DNA from 2 places in the Alcanivorax sp. IL3 genome. Region 1 is predicted to be linked to the other one. Evidence: predicted binding sites of a transcription regulator. Region 1 holds the regulator's gene; the other holds the start of a gene.
The links. The regulator FNR, encoded in region 1, switches genes on or off when oxygen is low (the NO sensors DNR and NnrR bind a similar motif). The targets are predictions, from matches to a motif close to TTGATNTANATCAA.

Region 1 (9,111 bases):
AACAGCATGCCATCATCACTGAGGTAGCACAGGTGGTTGCCCACATGGCCCGGGGTTTCAATTACCTGTAGCGAAACGCCGCCGCAATCCACTCGGTCTCCCTCGGCCAACAGACGGTCTGCCTGCCAGCTCTCGTCTTGCAGGCCGTCATCGGGTACCGAGGGGCCCAGACAACGAGCCCCGGTGGCTGCCACCAATGCCAGAGCGCCTGGGGAATGGTCTCGATGGGTATGGGTGACCACCACCTGGTCGATGGGTTTTCCCAGGGTGCGGGCAGCCTGCAGCAGAGCCTGCAGATGCTCCTGATCCTCGGGGCCGGGATCAATGACCGTCAGGCTATCCTTGCCAAACAGATAACTGTTGGTGCCAGGCCCGGTCATCATGCCCGGGTTGCGCGCCAGAACCCGCCAGGCATGATCGCCAATCGGGGTGAGCTGGCCGGGAATCAGTGATGCCATAATGACTCCTGGGAATTTGAAGGCCGCATTGTGACGATTCACCCTGCAGGATGCCAGTCTACGACTGCGGGTAGGCCAGCTTGTCGATCGCTTCCAGTTCCCAGCGATCCACCGGGGTGTCTTCTTTCGGATGACGACTGACAACTGCAAAGGGGTAATCCTGACCAGCGGGCAGGTACATTTGCACATCAATGGTCTGCTGGTAGATCACAGTGCAGTCATTCTCCGCCTTCGGGCAGGACAGGGCGCGGGCCTGAAGCGTTACCGCTGCCACATTCATTTCACTGCGGTTGGCCAGGTTGCCGGTCAGGCGCACGCCGGATTCAGAGGCAAGGAATTCTTTCAGCGTTACCTCGATCCCATCAGGGGGAAGCCGCACCTGATCGTCACGGCCGCCTTGCCAGACACCGATGCCGAGTACCATGAGGCCGGCCAGTACCAGGCTCAGCACCAGATAAAACGGTCGACGCCCCCATTGCCAGCTACCCCAGAGCAGAACGGTAACCGCGATAATGACAGTCAATACCAGTAATAGGCGCATTTATTCTCCAGAATTGCAGACCTCGCTCCCCCTGATTCATATAATCCCGGGAGTCATATGTAAAGGAGTAGGCCATGCTGATTGTTGTATCGCCAGCAAAAACCCTGGATTACGAGAGCGAATTGCCAACGCTGAAAACCACCCAGCCCCGATTGCTGGATGATAGCGATGTGTTGATCGAGCGGGCACGCCAGCTTTCTCCGGCGGATGTCAGCAGCCTGATGGGTGTCAGTGACAAGATCGCGCACTTGAATGTGGAGCGGTTTGCCCAGTGGCAGCGACCCTTCAACAAGAAGAATGCCAGGCCCGCGGCGTTTGCCTTCAAGGGCGATGTGTATACCGGCCTGGAAATCGACACCTTCACGGACAACCAGCTCAAGGAGGCCCAGACGTCCTTCCGAATGCTGTCAGGACTGTATGGCGTGCTACGCCCGCTGGACCTGATGCAACCATACCGCCTGGAAATGGGTACCAAACTGGATACCCCACGCGGCAAGGATCTCTATACGTTCTGGGGCGACATTATCACTGAACAGCTCAACAAGGATATGAAAGCGGCGAAAACCGACGTGCTCGTCAATCTGGCATCCAATGAGTATTTCAAGTCGGTGAACAAGAAAGGGATCAATGGCCGCATCATTGAACCGGTCTTCCAGGATGAGAAAAACGGCAAGTACAAGGTGATCAGCTTTTACGCCAAGAAGGCCCGTGGCCTGATGGCGGCGTGGATTATCAAGAAGGGCATCAAGGACCCGGCCAAACTGAAGAATTTCGATGTGGCGGGTTATTGCTTTGCTTCGGATCTGTCGACCCCGGACAAGCCGGTGTTTCGTCGGGCCGAGCAGTAGACCTGGTGAAGGAGCGCCACTGGGGCGCTCCTGAAACGGGGTCAGTCTCTGTCTTCAAACTCGCTGCGGGCGGCAAGCAAGCCGGTTTTCAAACCATCCCAGGCCAGTTCCACGCCGGCTTTGATGTCATCCCAGGCATCTTCGCCGTGAGACTCCAGTTTTTCCAGTTTGGCTTCCAGCTCGTCGCGACGATCCTGAATCTCCGCAATTTTTTGCTTCGCGTCGCTACGCCACTCTTCACGCTTGTCCCCCAACCGGGCGGTCAGGCGATCCAGCTGATAATCCCAGTCTTCCAGTTTCTGGCGAATGTTGTCGGCAAAGTCTTTCTTGTCTGTCATTACGTTATGCTCCTGATCAGGCTTGCCAGGGACTCTGGAAACCTTGGGGTTTGATGACCAGCACATCCGTGCTGGCACGGGTAATCACGGATTCTGCTGTGGCGCCCAGTAACAGCCTTTCCGGCAGGTTACGATGCACGGTGCCTACCACCAGTACGTCCATATCATGTTCGTCACAGTATTTCGCCAGGGTCGGCGCCACCGGGCCGGTCAGCACTGTCATCTGGTCCGGCCCCAGGCCGTGGGCGGCACCAAATGCCTGAAAGCGATCACGGTAAAACTGGCGCACCTTTTCCATGCCGCCGCTGTAATCGGGAATCGCTTCGCCCACCAGCAGAATCAGGCTGTCGTCCATTTCATCAAGCACATGAGTAGCGCGCAGGGTGCCACCAAGATTGCCGGCAAAATGATTTGCCGCACCGAGCACGTTAACCGCCAGGGCATCCTGGGGCTGCTCTTCTGTACCCGGGTCCAGGGCGGCCAGAACTCTCGGTGCATGGGGCCACTGACGGCCATGAACACACAGCACCGGGCAGGGCGCCTTGCGAATCAATTGCCAGTCCCGCGGGGTGAAAAGATGCCGGCGCAGGCCGCTTTCTTCACTGGTATGCACAACCACCATGGCGGGTTGCAGGTCGAGGATGCTCTCACGCAATGCGGCCATGCTGTCTTTGTGCCACAGAATGGAAAGCTGACAGCGCTCCCTATCGGTTAATTCACTGATCCTGTTTTGCCAGGCTTTGTGAATCTGTGCGCGGGCGGCGTCCTGTCGTTCATGGTCAACGCCAACGGCGCGAACCATAGCGGAGGAATAGGCATTGACCAGAACATGCAGTGGCGCCTTGGTGGAATCCGCCACCTGTCTGGCTTTGTATAGCGCAGGCTGGGGAGCCTTCAGATCACTGTCGAGAATGGCCAGTACCGGGGCGGTCACAGGCTTACTTCCAGACTCTGCTCTCCACAAAGGCTTCGCCGATTTAGGATCTCCACTTCACGTCCCTCCACGCGTAACCAGCCATTTTGCTGGAAGCGGGTAAAGATACGGCTGACAGTCTCCACCGCCAGGCCCAGATAATTGGCGATGTCATAGCGCGACATGGGAAGACGGAATGCCCGCTCGCTAAGCCCTCGGCGTTGGTGACGTGCTGACATGGATATCAACAGGGATGCCACCCGGTCATCCGCATTTTTCTTGCTGAGCAGCATATGCAGCTCACGGTCTGAGCGAATTTCGTTACTCATCAGGCTGAAGAAATGGTGCTGCAGCGACGGGATGCGCTGGGACAGCATTTCCAGTTTGGAGAATGGGATCTCGCACACCGTGGCGGTTTCCAGTGCCTTGGCGTTGGACATGTGGTGGGCGGTGCTAATGCCATCCATGCCAAGCACTTCACCGGGGAGATAAAAGCCGGTGACCTGCTCGTCGCCTTCATCGCTGAGCACATAAGTTTTCAAGGCGCCGGAGCGGACCGCGTAGACCGCCTGAAACTCGTCGGCGGCGCGAAACAGATGTTCGCCGCGTTTCAGGGGTCGGCCCCGATGAATGATGCGATCCAGCTCGTCGAGCTGTGTCGGCGCCACTGCCAGTGGAAGGCAGACAGGGCTGAGACTGCAATCATTGCAGGAAACATGTTGAGACACGGTGTGACTCCGGTTGATGGCTGCGTAATGCAAATTTCACCTTACAGTATAGGGTAGGGTGAACAACAAGCGAATATAGTTCAAATGATGCGACTGAAGCGATTTTGGGCCTCGTTCTGGGTATAGCGATCAAAAGGCATCACCAGGGCCCGGCTTACCAGCCGGCCCTGCTCGGTGATCACCAGCCGCTGCTTGTCCACGCGCACCAGCCCCTGATCCTCAAACTCCACCCAGGAAGCCAGGGCATCCACAAAGTAGTCAGGGAAATTGATTTGCCACTGCTCACTGAACAGATTCATGTCCACGTACAGGTCGCACAACAGGCGCATGATAAGGTCGCGGCGCATCTGGTCATCGCGATCCAGGAGATAACCCTGTTCAATGGTGGACTGGTGCTGATCAATGGCATCCGACCAATGACTTAATGATTTCATGTTCTGCGCGTAAAGATTGCCGATCTGGCTGATGGCACTGACCCCAAAGCCCAGCAAATCCGCATCCCCGTGGAGGGTGTATCCCTGAAAATTGCGGTGCAGAAGCCCGTTGCGCTGAGCCACGGCAATCTCGTCGCTTTCCAGAGCAAAGTGATCCATGCCGATAAAGGTATAGCCGGCATCCTGGAGGATGCGCCCGGCACGGACGAACATGGACAGCTTTTCTTCCGGGCTGGGCAAGGCCATATCCGGTATCTGCCGCTGAATTTTGAAGCGCGCCGGCAGATGGGCGTAGTTGTACAGCGAAATTCGCTCGGGCCGAAGGTCTGCAATCTGCTCGATGGTGCGGGCCAGACTGGATTCCGACTGCCAGGGGAGGCCGTAAATCAGATCGGTGTTAATGGATTTGAAACCGAAATCCCGCGCCCAGCCCATGGTCTGACGAATCATTTCATAGGGCTGGACCCGATTGACCGCCTGCTGCACACGCAAATCCAGGTCCTGAACCCCGAGGCTGATACGATTGAAGCCCAGGCCACGAAGCAGCCCCAGACGAGCCTGGTCCACGGTGCGTGGATCAATCTCGATGGCATAGTCGCCACGGTCATCTTCACGCAGGGTGAAGTGTCTGGCCATGTAATAGACCAGTTCGGTGATCTGGGCATCACTTAGAAAGGTGGGGGTGCCGCCACCCCAGTGAATCTGGGTGACCGGCCTTTGCCTGTCTACCTGTTCGGCGCGCAGGCCGATTTCCTGCTTCAGACGTTTCAGGTATTCCGCCGCTCTGCCACGGTTGGCGGTGACAACCCGATTGCAGGCGCAGTAATAGCAGACGGTGCTGCAGAACGGAATGTGCATATACAGCGACAACGGCCGGCGAGCGGCATTGCCAGCATCAATGGCCTCGGCATAATCCGACTCACTGACTTCCTCGTGAAACTGGGGAGCAGGCGGGTAAGACGTGTAGCGCGGTCCGGGACCGCCATGCCGGCTGATCAATGTTTTGTCCCAGGTAGCCACACCCGCTCTCCAGTTAAGTGATTTACTCCATTATTGCGGGCCCTGAATTGACTGTGTTGACCTGGATCAAGTCTCGGGCTGATGGTGGTGGCTGTGTTTGCCTGAATCGGCAGGACCAGGGTGAACGTGATGGGGCATCTGGCTCATGGACCAGGCCTGCCAGAAGAATGCCAGCGCCAGCAGAAACGTCAGTGATGCCGCCACCTTTGGCCAGATGCCGTTGCGAAAATGCTGCAGCCGGGAGGCGATCACACCGGTAATGGCCACGGGGATGATGGTTACTATACCGAAGACCAGCATCACCAATGCACCAGCCGGTGCGCTGCCGGCCGTAACGGCAAGGGCCAGGGCGGTATAAATCAGGCCACAGGGCAGCAGGCCCCATAGTCCGCCCAGCGCCAGCGCCTTTAGCGGGCGATCTACCGGGAGTAGCCGCCGGGTCAGGGGCTGTAATCGGCGCCACAGCCCGGCACCAATACCTTCCAGTTTTTTTAGCCACACGCCTTGCCCGAGCAGATAACCACTGAGCAGCAACATCAGAACGCCGGACAGGGCTAGCCCAATGGCCATGGAGGGGCCAGGCAGCCAATCCAGCAACGCCTTGCCCAGCATCCCTGCAAGGCTACCAAGCACCATATAGGTCGAGACCCGGCCGATGCCGAAGAGTAGCTGCCAGCCCCACAGGGACTTACCCTGGCGGCGCGATTCTGGAATCGAGAAGGTGAGCGCGCTGCTGATGCCGCCACACATGCCGATACAGTGAACACTGCCGGCAGACGCCAGCAGAAGAGCACTGGCAAGCAGAGTCAGCAGGGATTCCGGGCTCTCTGGCATCATGAGTCCCGCTCGTTGTCGTGATCTGCAGCCTCTTTACTCGTAGGGAGGCCTTTGCGCTGTTCACGATCTTCGAACACCACCCGCCAAGAGGCATTATCCAGATCATCAAACTGATCCTTGCGCAGGGCCCAGAACAGGGCCCAGATCGCCCCGGCAAGAAACAGCAGTGCCAGAGGGATCAGCAGGAGGACGATTTCCATCGGGTAACTCGCGTTGCGTTGAGGGTGACTAGCAGTGAACTGGCAGACATGCCGATGGCCGCAGCCCAGGGCGGAATCCACCCGGCCACGGCAAAGGGCACCGCCAACAGATTATAGAGCAGGGCCCAGGTGAGATTCTGGCGAATGGTGCGCTGGCAACGCCTGGCAAGTGCAGGCAAAGCCGGTATCGCCTGCAGATTGTCCTTGAGCAGATACAATCCTGCTGCCCGCTGGGCCAGGCTGGTGGCGTTGGCGGTGGCCACGGATACGTCCGCCGCCAGCATGGCCTCCGCATCATTGATGCCGTCACCCACCATCATTTGCGTCGTGGTCGTCTGCAGCTCCTTGAGCCAGCGGGTCTTGTCAGCGGGCTTCATGCCGGCACGCCATTCCTCCAGCGATAATTCCCTGGCCACCGGCCCGGCAGCGGCATCGTTGTCGCCGGTTGCCATGCGTACAGCCAACCCTTGCTGGCGAAGAGCCCGTGTTACCGCAGCACTCTCCTCGCGAATGCTGTCCTGCAACCACAAATACAACTGCACGGCGCCGTCACGGCTCAGTTGCAGGCAGGTTGTACCGGGGCGAGCCTGTTGCGGTGCGCCACTGATGCGCCATTGCTGGCCCTGAAGGTTGCCGGTAATACCATTTCCATCCGGCAGGATGTCTGTCATTTGCGGGTTGCGCGCAATGTCGCGAAAGGCCTGGGCCAGCGGGTGAGGGTTGTTCCATTCCAGAGCGGAAACAATGGCAAGCAGATCGGCCTTTTGCCCTTCACCGGCAACCTGGGTGTCTACCAACGAGAAACGTCCCAGAGTCAGCGTCCCGGTTTTATCAAAGAGCACCCCGCCGATATGGGGTAATCGCAGCAGCTGGCGAGGCGATGCCACCAGCACTCCTTCGCGCAGGGCGGTACCCAGGGTCGCCGAAAGAGTCAGAGGTACAGCCAGCGCCAGCGCGCATGGGCAGGTGATCACCAGTACCGCCAGGGTGTGGTCAAAAGCCTCGCCGGGCCCGGCCGGCCAGTGCCAAAGCAACGTAAAGGCAGCCAGCAGAAGAACCGCAGCGGTAAAAAGTGGGGCGATGCGGTGCCAGTCACGGATCACATCCAGCCGCTCGCGGCTGGCCAGCTCCACCTGTTCAGCGATTCGGGCAATCTGACTGTGGTCTGCGGCGCACTCTGCCTGCAGCGTGATTGAGCCTTCCTGCAGGCGGGCTCCGGCCACCAGGCAAGAATGGAGCCCCCGGCTTATCGGCACAGATTCACCGGTCAGTGCCGCTTCATCGAAGGTGCCCTGGCCGTCGATGATACGGCCATCCACCGGTACCACATCACCCTGAATCAGCAGCAATCGGTCGCCGGCTGCCACCTGCCTGAGACTGACCCATTGCGCCTGATCACCACTGAGACGGCGAACCGCACGGGGCAGGGTATCGCCAAGCCTCGCATAGCCCGCATTAATAGCCTGGCGCTGACGGTGTTCCAGCCAGCGGCTGATCAACAGGAAGAAAACGAACATGGCGGCGGAATCGAAGTACACGTGGCTGCCGCCGGTGAACATGGCTACCAGGCTGCCGCCCCAGGCCAGGAAAAGAGCCAGGGCGATGGGGGTGTCCATGGTCAGATTGCGATTGCGCAACCCACGCCATGCGCCTTGAAAGAAGGGCCAGCCAGCATAAAAGACCACCGGGGTGGCGACAAAAAAGCTGGCCAGGCGGAAGACCCACTCGTAAACCGCATCCGAACCATCAAAGACGCCGATATACAACGCCATGGAATACATCATGGCCTGCATGGCGCCCAGTCCGGCCAGTATCAGCCTGCCCAGCAGGCGCTTGTGCTCGCGGCGATTGGCTGCGGTGGCGGCAGGATCACCGGGCAGGCTAACGCCATAACCCAGTTGCTGGATGCGGCGGGCGGTTTCCCGGGCTTGCGGTGCCCCCTGGTAGTCCACTGTCAGTGTCATGCCCGCCAGATTGACACTGGCGCGACTGACACCAGGCTGTGTGGACAGGGCTTTTTCGATTAACCAGCTGCAGGCCGCACAGGTCAGTCCGCTCAGTTGCAGCTGCAGGCGTTCGCCGTCAGGCAGCGACGCACAGTGTGGCGCAAGCAGGTCGGGGATCTCGAACAGAGCCAGGTCCAGTTCTGCCCGGCGTGCATCCGGTGCCGGGGCTTCGTCCTGTCGAATCCGGTAATAGTCATCCAGCCCCATGCCGTAAATGGTCTCGATGGCGGCAGCACATCCCGGGCAGCAGGCATCACGGCTTCCCTCCGGGGTGCGGGCGGTGAAAGCACCAGACGGGGCAGGCTGCCCGCAGTGCCAGCAGGGTGGGGTGAGGCTCTGATTCATGGCTTGGTAGCGTAACCCAGGCGCACCGTACCGTCTTCAATGCTGCCACTTTGGTAAAGACGCCAGTGCCCCTCAGGGGTAGAGGCGGTAGCGATAAAACGGCCCATTGAGGGGAGAGCTCCGTCGCCACGAAAAACGCCATTGCCCTGGTGATGGAGTGTCAGCAACACATCCTTTTCCTTGAGGGTGGGGTGTCGCAGCGCCACGGTAATCAATTCTGGCGCAGGGATTCCGGCATCGCTGGTCAGCCTTGCCTGAACACCGGCGCCCACCTGGGACAGCACCAGGCCAATGCCCAGTCGCGCGGCAATCTGTTCCTGTTCCGCGGAGCGGTTAATTCCACGGCCCTCCTTGTACCACTCGTCGACCACCGGGCTGTCTGCATTGATGACGGCAATATACAGGGTGGTCAGGCCGGCAATCACTGAACTGGCCGGCAGCAG
Region 2 (9,111 bases), 1.8 Mb from region 1:
AGCTTCTCGGACACTTCGGTACCAATGTTCACCTGGGCTTCCTGGGTAGAGCCCCCGATATGCGGCGTCAGGATCACGTTGTCGAATTCACGCAGCGGGCTGATGAACTCGTCGTCGTTGCCCTTGGGCTCTTCCGGGAACACGTCGATGGCAGCGCCCAGAAGGTGGCCATCACGCAGGGCACCGGCCAGGGCATCAATGTCCACCACTTTGCCGCGGGCATAGTTGATCAGGTAACCCTTGGGCTTGATGGCGCGAATCTGTTCTTCCTTGATCATCCAGCGAGTGGCGGCGGTATCCGGCACGTGCAGGCTGACCACGTCGGACTGACCCAGCAGCTCGGTGAGGCTGCTCACCTGCTCGGCATTACCCAGCGGCAACTTGGGAATCACGTCGTAGAACTTCACTTTCATGCCCATGGATTCGGCCAGCACGGACACCTGAGCGCCAATGTTGCCGTAACCCACAATCCCCAGGGTCTTGCCTCGGATCTCGTAGCTGTCCTTGGCAGACTTCAGCCAGCCACCGCGGTGGGCAGAGGCGTTCTTCTCGGGAATGCCACGCATCAGGTTGATGGTGTGGGCAATCACCAGCTCGGCCACCGAGCGGGTGTTGGAATAGGGGGCATTGAATACCGGGATACCACGCTTCAGGGCGGCGTTGAGATCCACCTGGTTGGTACCGATACAGAAACAACCCACACCGATCAGTTTCTCCGCCGCCTGGAACACCTCTTCGGTGAGCTGGGTGCGCGAGCGAATGCCGACGAAATGGGCATCCTTGATCTTGTCTGCCAGATCGTTGCCGGTCAGCGCGGTGGGCAGCAGCTCCACATTGCTATAGCCGTGCGCTTTCAGGTTCTCCACGGCGTTTTCGTGGATGCCCTCGAGCAGGAGAACGCGGATCTTGTCCTTCTCAAGAGAAGTATCGGCCATGATTGAAGTCTCGGTAGCCTGTGAAATGGGCGCGTATGTTAACATAGCCCGCTCAAATTGAGAGCAGCCGCGCCGTCGGATTGCTCAAGTTGCCGTGAGAACGCCTCAACATCGTGCGTTTTACCCCTGCAGGAGACCTGTTGATGACCGCCCATGCCCATGCTGCGCTGGAGCAACTGACTGATTTGCTTGGCAATCGCCTCCTTACCGACCCGGAAAGCGCCCAGCGCTACGGGGTCGACTGGACCAAGGTATGGGCCCCGGCCCCCAGCGCGGTAGCGCTGCCGGAGACCATCGACGAGGTGCAACAGATCGTGGAAATCGCCAACGACCACGGCCTGCACCTGGTGCCCTCCGGGGGCCGCACCGGCCTGTCCGCCGGGGCGGTGGCCGCCAACGGCGAGCTGGTGGTGGCCTTCGATCGCATGAACAAGATCCTGGAATTCAACGAATTCGACCGCGCTGTCACCGTGCAGCCCGGAGTCATCACCCAGCAATTGCAGGAATTCGCCGAACAGAAGGGGTTGTTCTACCCGGTGGACTTCGCCTCTGCCGGCTCCAGCCAGATCGGCGGCAACATCGGCACCAATGCCGGTGGCATCAAGGTGATCCGCTATGGCATGACCCGCGACTGGATCACCGGCCTGAAAGTGGTCACCGGCAAGGGCGAACTGCTGGACCTGAACAAGGGCCTGATCAAGAACGCCACCGGCTACGACTTCCGTCATCTGTTCATCGGCGCCGAGGGCACGCTGGGCTTTGTGGTAGAAGCCACGGTAAAACTGGCCCGCGAACCGAAAGACCTGACCGCCCTGGTACTGGGCGCCCCCGGCTTCCGGGAAGTGATGAAGATCCTGCACGCCTTCCAGCAGGACATCGACCTGACCGCCTTCGAGTTCTTTTCCGACAAGGCCATGGCCCATGTACTCGAACACGGCGTTGCCAAACCCTTCGACACCGAGTGCCCGTTCTACTGCCTGCTGGAATTCGAACAGCTGTCAGAGGCCACCGGCGATCAGGCCATGGCCATCTTTGAAAAGTGTGTAGAAGAAGGCTGGGTACTGGACGGCGTCATGAGCCAGTCCCTGCAGCAGCTGGATCAGCTGTGGCAGCTGCGTGAGCGCATCTCCGAATCCATCGCCCCGCACACCCCTTACAAGAACGACATCTCGGTCACTGTCTCCAAGGTGCCGGACTTCGTGGAAGACATCGACACCGTGGTGCAAGAGGCCTACCCGGATTTCGAGATCGTCTGGTTCGGCCACATCGGCGACGGCAACATGCACCTGAACATCCTCAAGCCCGCCGACCTGGCCAAGGAAGACTTCTTCGCCCAGTGCAACAACGTGTCCAAGTGGGTGTTCGAGATCGTCGAGAAATACAACGGCTCCATCTCTGCGGAACACGGTGTGGGAATGACCAAGAAACCCTACCTGGAATATTCCCGCAGCCCGGAAGAAATCGCCTGCATGAAAGCGGTGAAGCACGTCTTCGATCCCAACAACATCATGAACCCGGGGAAACTGTTCGATGTTTGATGAAGTGAACACCCCTGTGGATCAGGACGGCTACCAACATCGCTGGATCGACGGTGCTCCCATCGACATCCCGGGGGGCAAGGTGGTGTGTGTGGGCCGCAACTACGCCGACCACGCCAGGGAACTGGGCAATGACGTGCCGGACTCCCCCATCCTGTTCATGAAGCCGGCCACCTCGTTGGTGAGCCTGCATGAACCTCTCGAGCTGCCCAAAGGGCAGGGCGAAGTACACCATGAAGTGGAAATGGTGGTGCTGATCGGCAAACGGCTTCACAAGGAAACCGACCTGGACAACGTCCGCTTCAGCATCGCCGGCTACGCCGTCGGCCTGGACCTGACCCTGCGTGAGGTACAGAACACCCTGAAGGAAAAAGGCCACCCCTGGGAACGGGCAAAAGCCTTCGACGGCGCGGCCCCGGTCTCCGGCTTCATCGATGCCCGCGGCATCTCCGTGAAGCAGAAGCTCAACGTCACCCTGGAAATCAACGACGAGGTACGCCAGCACGGTCACACCGGCCAGATGCTGTTTCCCACCTTCGAGCTGCTCAGCGAAATCAGCCAGACCTTCACCCTGGAACCCGGTGATGTGGTCTTCACCGGCACCCCCGCCGGCGTCGGCCCGCTCAACAGCGGCGACAAGTTTACCGCGCGACTGGGCAATATCATTCAGGTGTTCGGCTCCGTCGCCTGATACGCAGCCACCGCTCCCACTGAACAAATGTCACTGTTGGAACGCAGCGAATACGGTCAACATTGATGATATTTAGCCATTGGGTATTGAAGTGGCGTCGCTGCTTGAACGCACTTTGAGGCGGGTTCTATTTGGGCATGGAAGACACCACCTATTCCTCCTCAAACGCATCCCGATGAAACTCCGCCGCTTCCCTCACCTCACGGAGTCCGCACTCCATCAGTTCCGGCACGTCGCCGCCGGCCATCACCGTCAACATGGTATGCACCCCCCGGGCGAGAGAGGTCAGGTTGTAGCCGCCTTCCAGAACCAGTACCAGGCGGCCATCGCAGTGTTTGTCGGCAATGCTCTGGACGATGCTGGTGAGTACTGCGAAGCCGTCGTAGCTCAGATTGAAGGCCATGTCGTTGTGGTGGGGATCGGTGCCTGCGGAGACCAGCACCAGGTCGGGCTCAAAGCGGTCAGCGGCGGGGATCAGAATATCGCGGAAGGCCTTTTCCATGGCGATGTCGCCAGCAGATTCCGGCAGAGGAACGTTGACCGTATAGCCTTCACCCAGGCCGGCACCCACCTCATTCAAATTTCCGGACCCCGGGTAAAACGGCGCGGCGCAGTGGGTGTCGAAAAACAGCACATCCGGGTCGGCCCAGAAGATGTCCTGGGTGCCGTTACCGTGGTGCACGTCCCAGTCAACGATCAGGATACGCTGGCAACCCAGTTTTGCCTGGGCATGGGCGGCGGCCACGGCCACGTTATTGAACAGGCAGAAGCCCCGCGCCCGCACCGGTTCGGCATGGTGGCCGGGGGGCCGAACCAGGGCAAACGCGCTTTGCGTTTCCCCCTTCACCACGCTCTCCACGGCGGCAATGGCATTGCCCGCCGCAGAGGTGGCTGCCGGAATGCTCTCCGGCGAGACGGCGGTGGTATCGCTGTCCAGCCAGGCGCGCTGCCCTTCCAGGGAGAAGATGTGGTCCAGATAGGTGGTGGTGTGGACACGGCCCAGTTGTTCGTAGGTGGCGCGCGGACCGGACTGGAACTGTACACCGGGGATGGGCTCCTGCTTGAGCAGGTCCATGATGGCGGAGAGCCGGCCGGGGTGTTCCGGGTAGTTCCATTTGAAATTCAGCCCACCGAGAATATTCCTTACCCGCTTTTCCACCCGGCTGGGCAGAAAGGGCAAATCCACTTGCGGATCATGGCCGAGCATTACCTCGTCATAAAACACGGTTACGCTGCGCGACGCTGCCACTCGTGACTCCCTCACTTGGTGTGTGTCCTCGGTTGATTCTCCGCGCAACCCCCCGCTTAACGCAACAACACAGCCTCCATGGCCGCTGATATCAGCACGCCAATAGCGCGCTAGGCGCCATGACGACTATGACACCCGGAAATGCTTGCGCAAATTATCATTCACCCAGCCACCCAATCGCTCACGGCCAATACTGTCGATAAAGTCCCGCACCTGTTCCGTATAGTCACGATCCTCTTCAAGAATATGGTGCAGCAGCCACTTCTCCAGCACCTGCAATAGCGGCTCTGCCACGTCGACGCCTTCTTCATGGCGACGCATCAGGGATTCGATGTGGAAGGTGAACTTTCGATGCAGGTGATGGTGGTCATCCAGGCCTTCATAACCGGCCCGCTCCATGAGTGCTTCCTCGAAGCTGAAATGGGATTCGGTGTAGTCCACCAGATCATAGAGGACCCGGGCCACGCCCATCTGGGCGTCGGGCTGGCCGGCCAGCCGGTCCAGATCATTGATGTAGTCGACGATACGACGGTGCTGCTGGTCGATCAGCAATATTCCCAGTTCGTAGTCGGGGCTCCATACGATGCGCATGATCTGTCTCCGGTTTGTGATGGATAGTTACGCTAGCAAGGGGTAGATCAGGCGATGTAGACATAGATCAATGTTTGAACACCGTAGGGGGAGGCCCGGATTCCAACCCTGGAAGGTCGCCCCTACAGACGGTAGGGGGTAAAAGCTGGATAATGGCGCCCCTAGCTCACCATTTCTTAACTCCGGTAGCCCCGCCATGGAAATCAACGTCAACTTCCTCGATAACCTTCGACTGGAAGCCAAGTTCGACGACTTCACCGTCATCACCGACCAGCCCATCCGCTACAAGGGTGATGGCTCGGCGCCCAGCCCGTTTGACTATTTCCTGGCGTCGTCGGCCATGTGCGCGGCCTATTTCGTGAAGGTGTACTGCAAGGCGCGGGATATCCCTACGGACAATATCCGCCTGTCGCAGAACAACATCGTCGACCCGGAGAACCGCTATAACCAGATTTTCCGCATTCAGGTGGAACTGCCGGAGGATATTTCCGACAAGGACCGGCAGGGCATTCTGCGCTCCATTGACCGCTGCACGGTGAAGAAGGTGATCCAGACCGGGCCGGAATTCCAGATCGAGGAAGTGGACAACCTGGACGAGGACGCCCAGGCGCTGCTGATGGTGACGCCGGATGAAGCGCACCGCACCTTTATCGAGGGCAAGGACCTGCCGCTGGAGCAGACCATCGCCAACATGAGCGCCATCCTCGAAGAACTGGGGATGAAGATCGAGATCGCCTCCTGGCGCAATATCGTCCCCCATGTGTGGTCCTTGCATATCCGCGATGCGGCCTCGCCCATGTGCTTTACCAACGGCAAGGGCGCCACCAAGGAAGCGGCGCTGTGCTCGGCGCTGGGCGAGTTTATCGAGCGGCTCAACTGCAACTTCTTCTACAACGACCAGTTCTTCGGTGAGGAGATCGCCAACAGCGACTTCGTCCACTATCCCGACGAGAAGTGGTTCAAGCCCGGCCCCAACGATGCGCTACCGACAGAGATCCTGGATGACTACTGCCTGGGTATCTACAACCCGGAGGGGGAGCTGGGTGGCTCCAACCTGATTGATACCAACTCCGGTCGGGTGGACCGTGGCATCTGCTCGCTGCCCTTCACACGCCACTCCGATGGTGAGACGGTGTACTTCCCCTCCAACCTGATCGAAAACCTGTTCCTCAGTAACGGCATGAGCGCGGGCAACACCCTGGCCGAAGCCCAGGTGCAGTGCCTGTCGGAAATCTTCGAGCGGGCGGTGAAGAAGCACATCATCGAGGAAGAAATCACCCTGCCGGATGTTCCTGATGCCGTGCTCGCCAAGTACCCGGCGATTGTGGAAGGCATCCAGGCACTGGAAGAACAGGGCTTCCCGGTGCTGGTGAAGGATGCCTCCCTGGGCGGCCAGTTCCCGGTGATGTGCGTGACCCTGATGAACCCGCGCACTGGTGGGGTGTTTGCCTCCTTCGGCGCCCACCCGAGTTTTGAAGTGGCGCTGGAGCGCAGCCTCACCGAGCTGCTGCAGGGCCGCAGTTTCGAAGGTCTCAACGACGTGCCACCGCCCACCTTCAACAGCCAGGAAGTCACCGAACCCAACAATTTCGTGGAGCACTTTATTGATTCCACCGGGGTGGTGAGCTGGCGCTTCTTCAGCGCCACGGCGGATGAAGATTTCTGCGAATGGGATTTTTCCGGCAGCAATGAGGAAGAAGCTGCGCGACTTTTCGCCATTCTCGACGATCTGGAAAAAGAAGCCTACGTGGCGGTGTACGACCAGCTGGGTGCATCGGCCTGCCGGATTCTGGTGCCGGACTTTTCCGAGGTCTACCCGGTGGAAGACCTGATCTGGGACAACACCAATATGGCGCTGGATTACCGGGAAGACATTCTCAACCTGCACCGCCTCAGCGACGACCAGCTCAGCCAGCTGACTGAGCGCCTGGAAGAAAGCCAGATCGACAACTACACCGACATCATTACCCTGATCGGTATCGAGTTCGACGAGAACACCGTGTGGGGCCAGCTCACCGTGCTGGAGCTGAAGCTGCTGATCAACCTGGCGCTACAGCGCCATGAAGAAGCCCTGGAACTGGTGGATATGTTCCTGCAGTTCAACGACAACACGGTAGTGCGCGGGCTGTTCTACCAGGCCCTGCGCGCGGTGCTGGAGATCACTCTGGATGACGAGCTTGAGCTGGATTATTATCTGGTTAACTTCCAGCGTATGTTTGGTAAGGAGACCATGGAAGCGGTGGTGGGCTCAGTGAATGGCACGGTGCGTTTCCACGGCCTTACCCCCACCAACATGCAGCTTGAAGGACTGGAGAAGCACCAGCGTCTTATTGAAAGCTACAAGAAACTGCACGCTGCGAGGGCGGCCAAGGCGGGGCTAGCGTAACCAGCCCCCCAATACCTATTACTGTAGGAGCTATGCTTGCATGGCGAACAAGCTTGCGGAAGGGTTCGCCATGCAAGCATAGCCCCTACGGATGATTCACTCTCAGGCCATCACCTCAATCACCACCTTGCCCCGACAGCGACCCGTGCGGCTGCGATCATAGGCTTGCTGGCTCTGCGCCAGAGGAAAAACGCTGTCGATGATGGGGCGCAGTTTGCCGCTTTCCACCAGCTCCGAGAGGGTGTCCAGATCCCGTGTCCAGGATTCCACCACCACGGTGCCGCAGTGCTTTCCGAACACCCGGTAGAACGGTGTGATCAGCATGGAGCGGGTGTCACCGCCGGTGGAGATGAACCAGCCATCTTCAGCGATCAGGGCATCACAGGTGCGCGGGGATTCGTAGGAGGTCACGTCGAAGACCAGATCGAAGGAACCGGCGGTGTTCCGGTAGTCACCCTGGGTGTAATCGATGATCTCGTCGGCACCCAGTTCGCGAGCGAAGTCAGCATTGCGGCCACTACAGACCCCGGTAACGTGCAAACCCATTGCCTTGGCAATCTGCACGGCAAAGGTACCGACCCCCCCGGAAGCGCCGATGATCAATACGCTTTTGCCGGCTTCCGCCTTGCCCTTACGCAGTCCCTGTAACGCCGTCTGTGCCGCCAACGGCATGGAAGCTGCCTGCTGGAACGTTAGCGACGGCGGCTTTTTGGCAATGCGCTTCTGGTCGATGCGCGTCAGTTCCGCCAGAGACGCGGTGCGCGGGCGCATATCCATGCCGTAAACCGCATCGCCGATCTCGAAGTCCCGCACCTTGCTGCCCTTGTCGATAATCACGCCGGCCAGATCGTCACCGAAGAAGGGCGGCAGCTTGTTAACCAGCAGGGGGGTAAACGCCACGGCCGCATGGTAGTTCAACTTCCAGTCCTTGGGGTTCACGGACGCCCCATGCACCTGCACCAGCACATCATTGGCTCCCAGGCGGGTGGGCGCAGAGATGGTGTTCAGGACCAATTCGGCAGACAGGCCCCAGCCTGATGTGGTGATCGCTTTCATGGATACGGCTCCGTGGTGAAATCAGCGAATTCAAGCTTAACAAAGGAGGGCGTGAAGGGAGCGGTCAGATAGCGCCAAGGAAGCGGCGGTTTGTGTCAATACAACGGCAAGCCAAGCATACGCTGCAATGCCGGTAACTACTTCAGGTATGAGAATGGGCTGAGCCGCGACGCAGCTTTCAGCCCGGATCCACCTTGCCGCGCAGGGATTTGGTTCTGCCGCGTTTGGTTTTGCTGTCCATGCGCCGTCGCTTGCTGCCCAGGGTGGGGCGGGTGGCCTTACGGCTTTTCTGTTCCACCGTCACGCTCTTGATCAACTGGGCCAACCGGGCCAGGGCATTTTCCTTGTTCATTTCCTGAGTGCGAAACTGCTGTGCTTTTATCACCACCACGCCATCGCTGGTGATGCGCTGATCACTGAGGGCTAGCAGGCGTTCCTTGTAGCGTTCCGGCAGGGAGGAGGCGCGAATATCGAAGCGCAGATGAATTGCGGAGGCGACCTTGTTCACATTCTGGCCGCCGCTGCCCTGGGCGCGGATTGCCTGAAGGTCGATTTCCTGTTCCGCCAGGGACAGGTTGGGAGTGATTTGCAGCATGAGGGGTACTGTAGCGGCTTCGGGGAAAGAGGAGCAAGTGACGCCGCTGCATGAACGACCTCTCAAGGTG

Region 2: a site for FNR is predicted at 5,062-5,075, ahead of ACMG4M_RS00980 (bacteriohemerythrin). Genes of this name have one in related genera too.

The regions. Positions count from the first base shown of each region.
Region 1 is NZ_CP179931.1:1,992,951-2,002,061, reverse strand. It holds gene ACMG4M_RS09325 (MBL fold metallo-hydrolase) at 1-458, opposite strand, end outside; gene ACMG4M_RS09320 (hypothetical protein) at 517-999, opposite strand; gene yaaA (peroxide stress protein YaaA) at 1,074-1,847, shown strand; gene ACMG4M_RS09310 (hypothetical protein) at 1,889-2,185, opposite strand; gene ACMG4M_RS09305 (universal stress protein) at 2,202-3,119, opposite strand; gene fnr (fumarate/nitrate reduction transcriptional regulator Fnr) at 3,116-3,826, opposite strand; gene hemN (oxygen-independent coproporphyrinogen III oxidase) at 3,907-5,280, opposite strand; gene ACMG4M_RS09290 (sulfite exporter TauE/SafE family protein) at 5,347-6,117, opposite strand; gene ccoS (cbb3-type cytochrome oxidase assembly protein CcoS) at 6,114-6,317, opposite strand; gene ACMG4M_RS09280 (heavy metal translocating P-type ATPase) at 6,296-8,668, opposite strand; gene ACMG4M_RS09275 (FixH family protein) at 8,665-9,111, opposite strand, start outside.
Region 2 is NZ_CP179931.1:207,862-216,972, reverse strand. It holds gene serA (phosphoglycerate dehydrogenase) at 1-935, opposite strand, end outside; gene ACMG4M_RS00995 (FAD-binding oxidoreductase) at 1,079-2,473, shown strand; gene ACMG4M_RS00990 (fumarylacetoacetate hydrolase family protein) at 2,466-3,164, shown strand; gene ACMG4M_RS00985 (histone deacetylase) at 3,316-4,413, opposite strand; gene ACMG4M_RS00980 (bacteriohemerythrin) at 4,540-5,004, opposite strand; gene ACMG4M_RS00975 (OsmC domain/YcaO domain-containing protein) at 5,201-7,390, shown strand; gene ACMG4M_RS00970 (NAD(P)-dependent alcohol dehydrogenase) at 7,493-8,446, opposite strand; gene arfB (alternative ribosome rescue aminoacyl-tRNA hydrolase ArfB) at 8,625-9,041, opposite strand.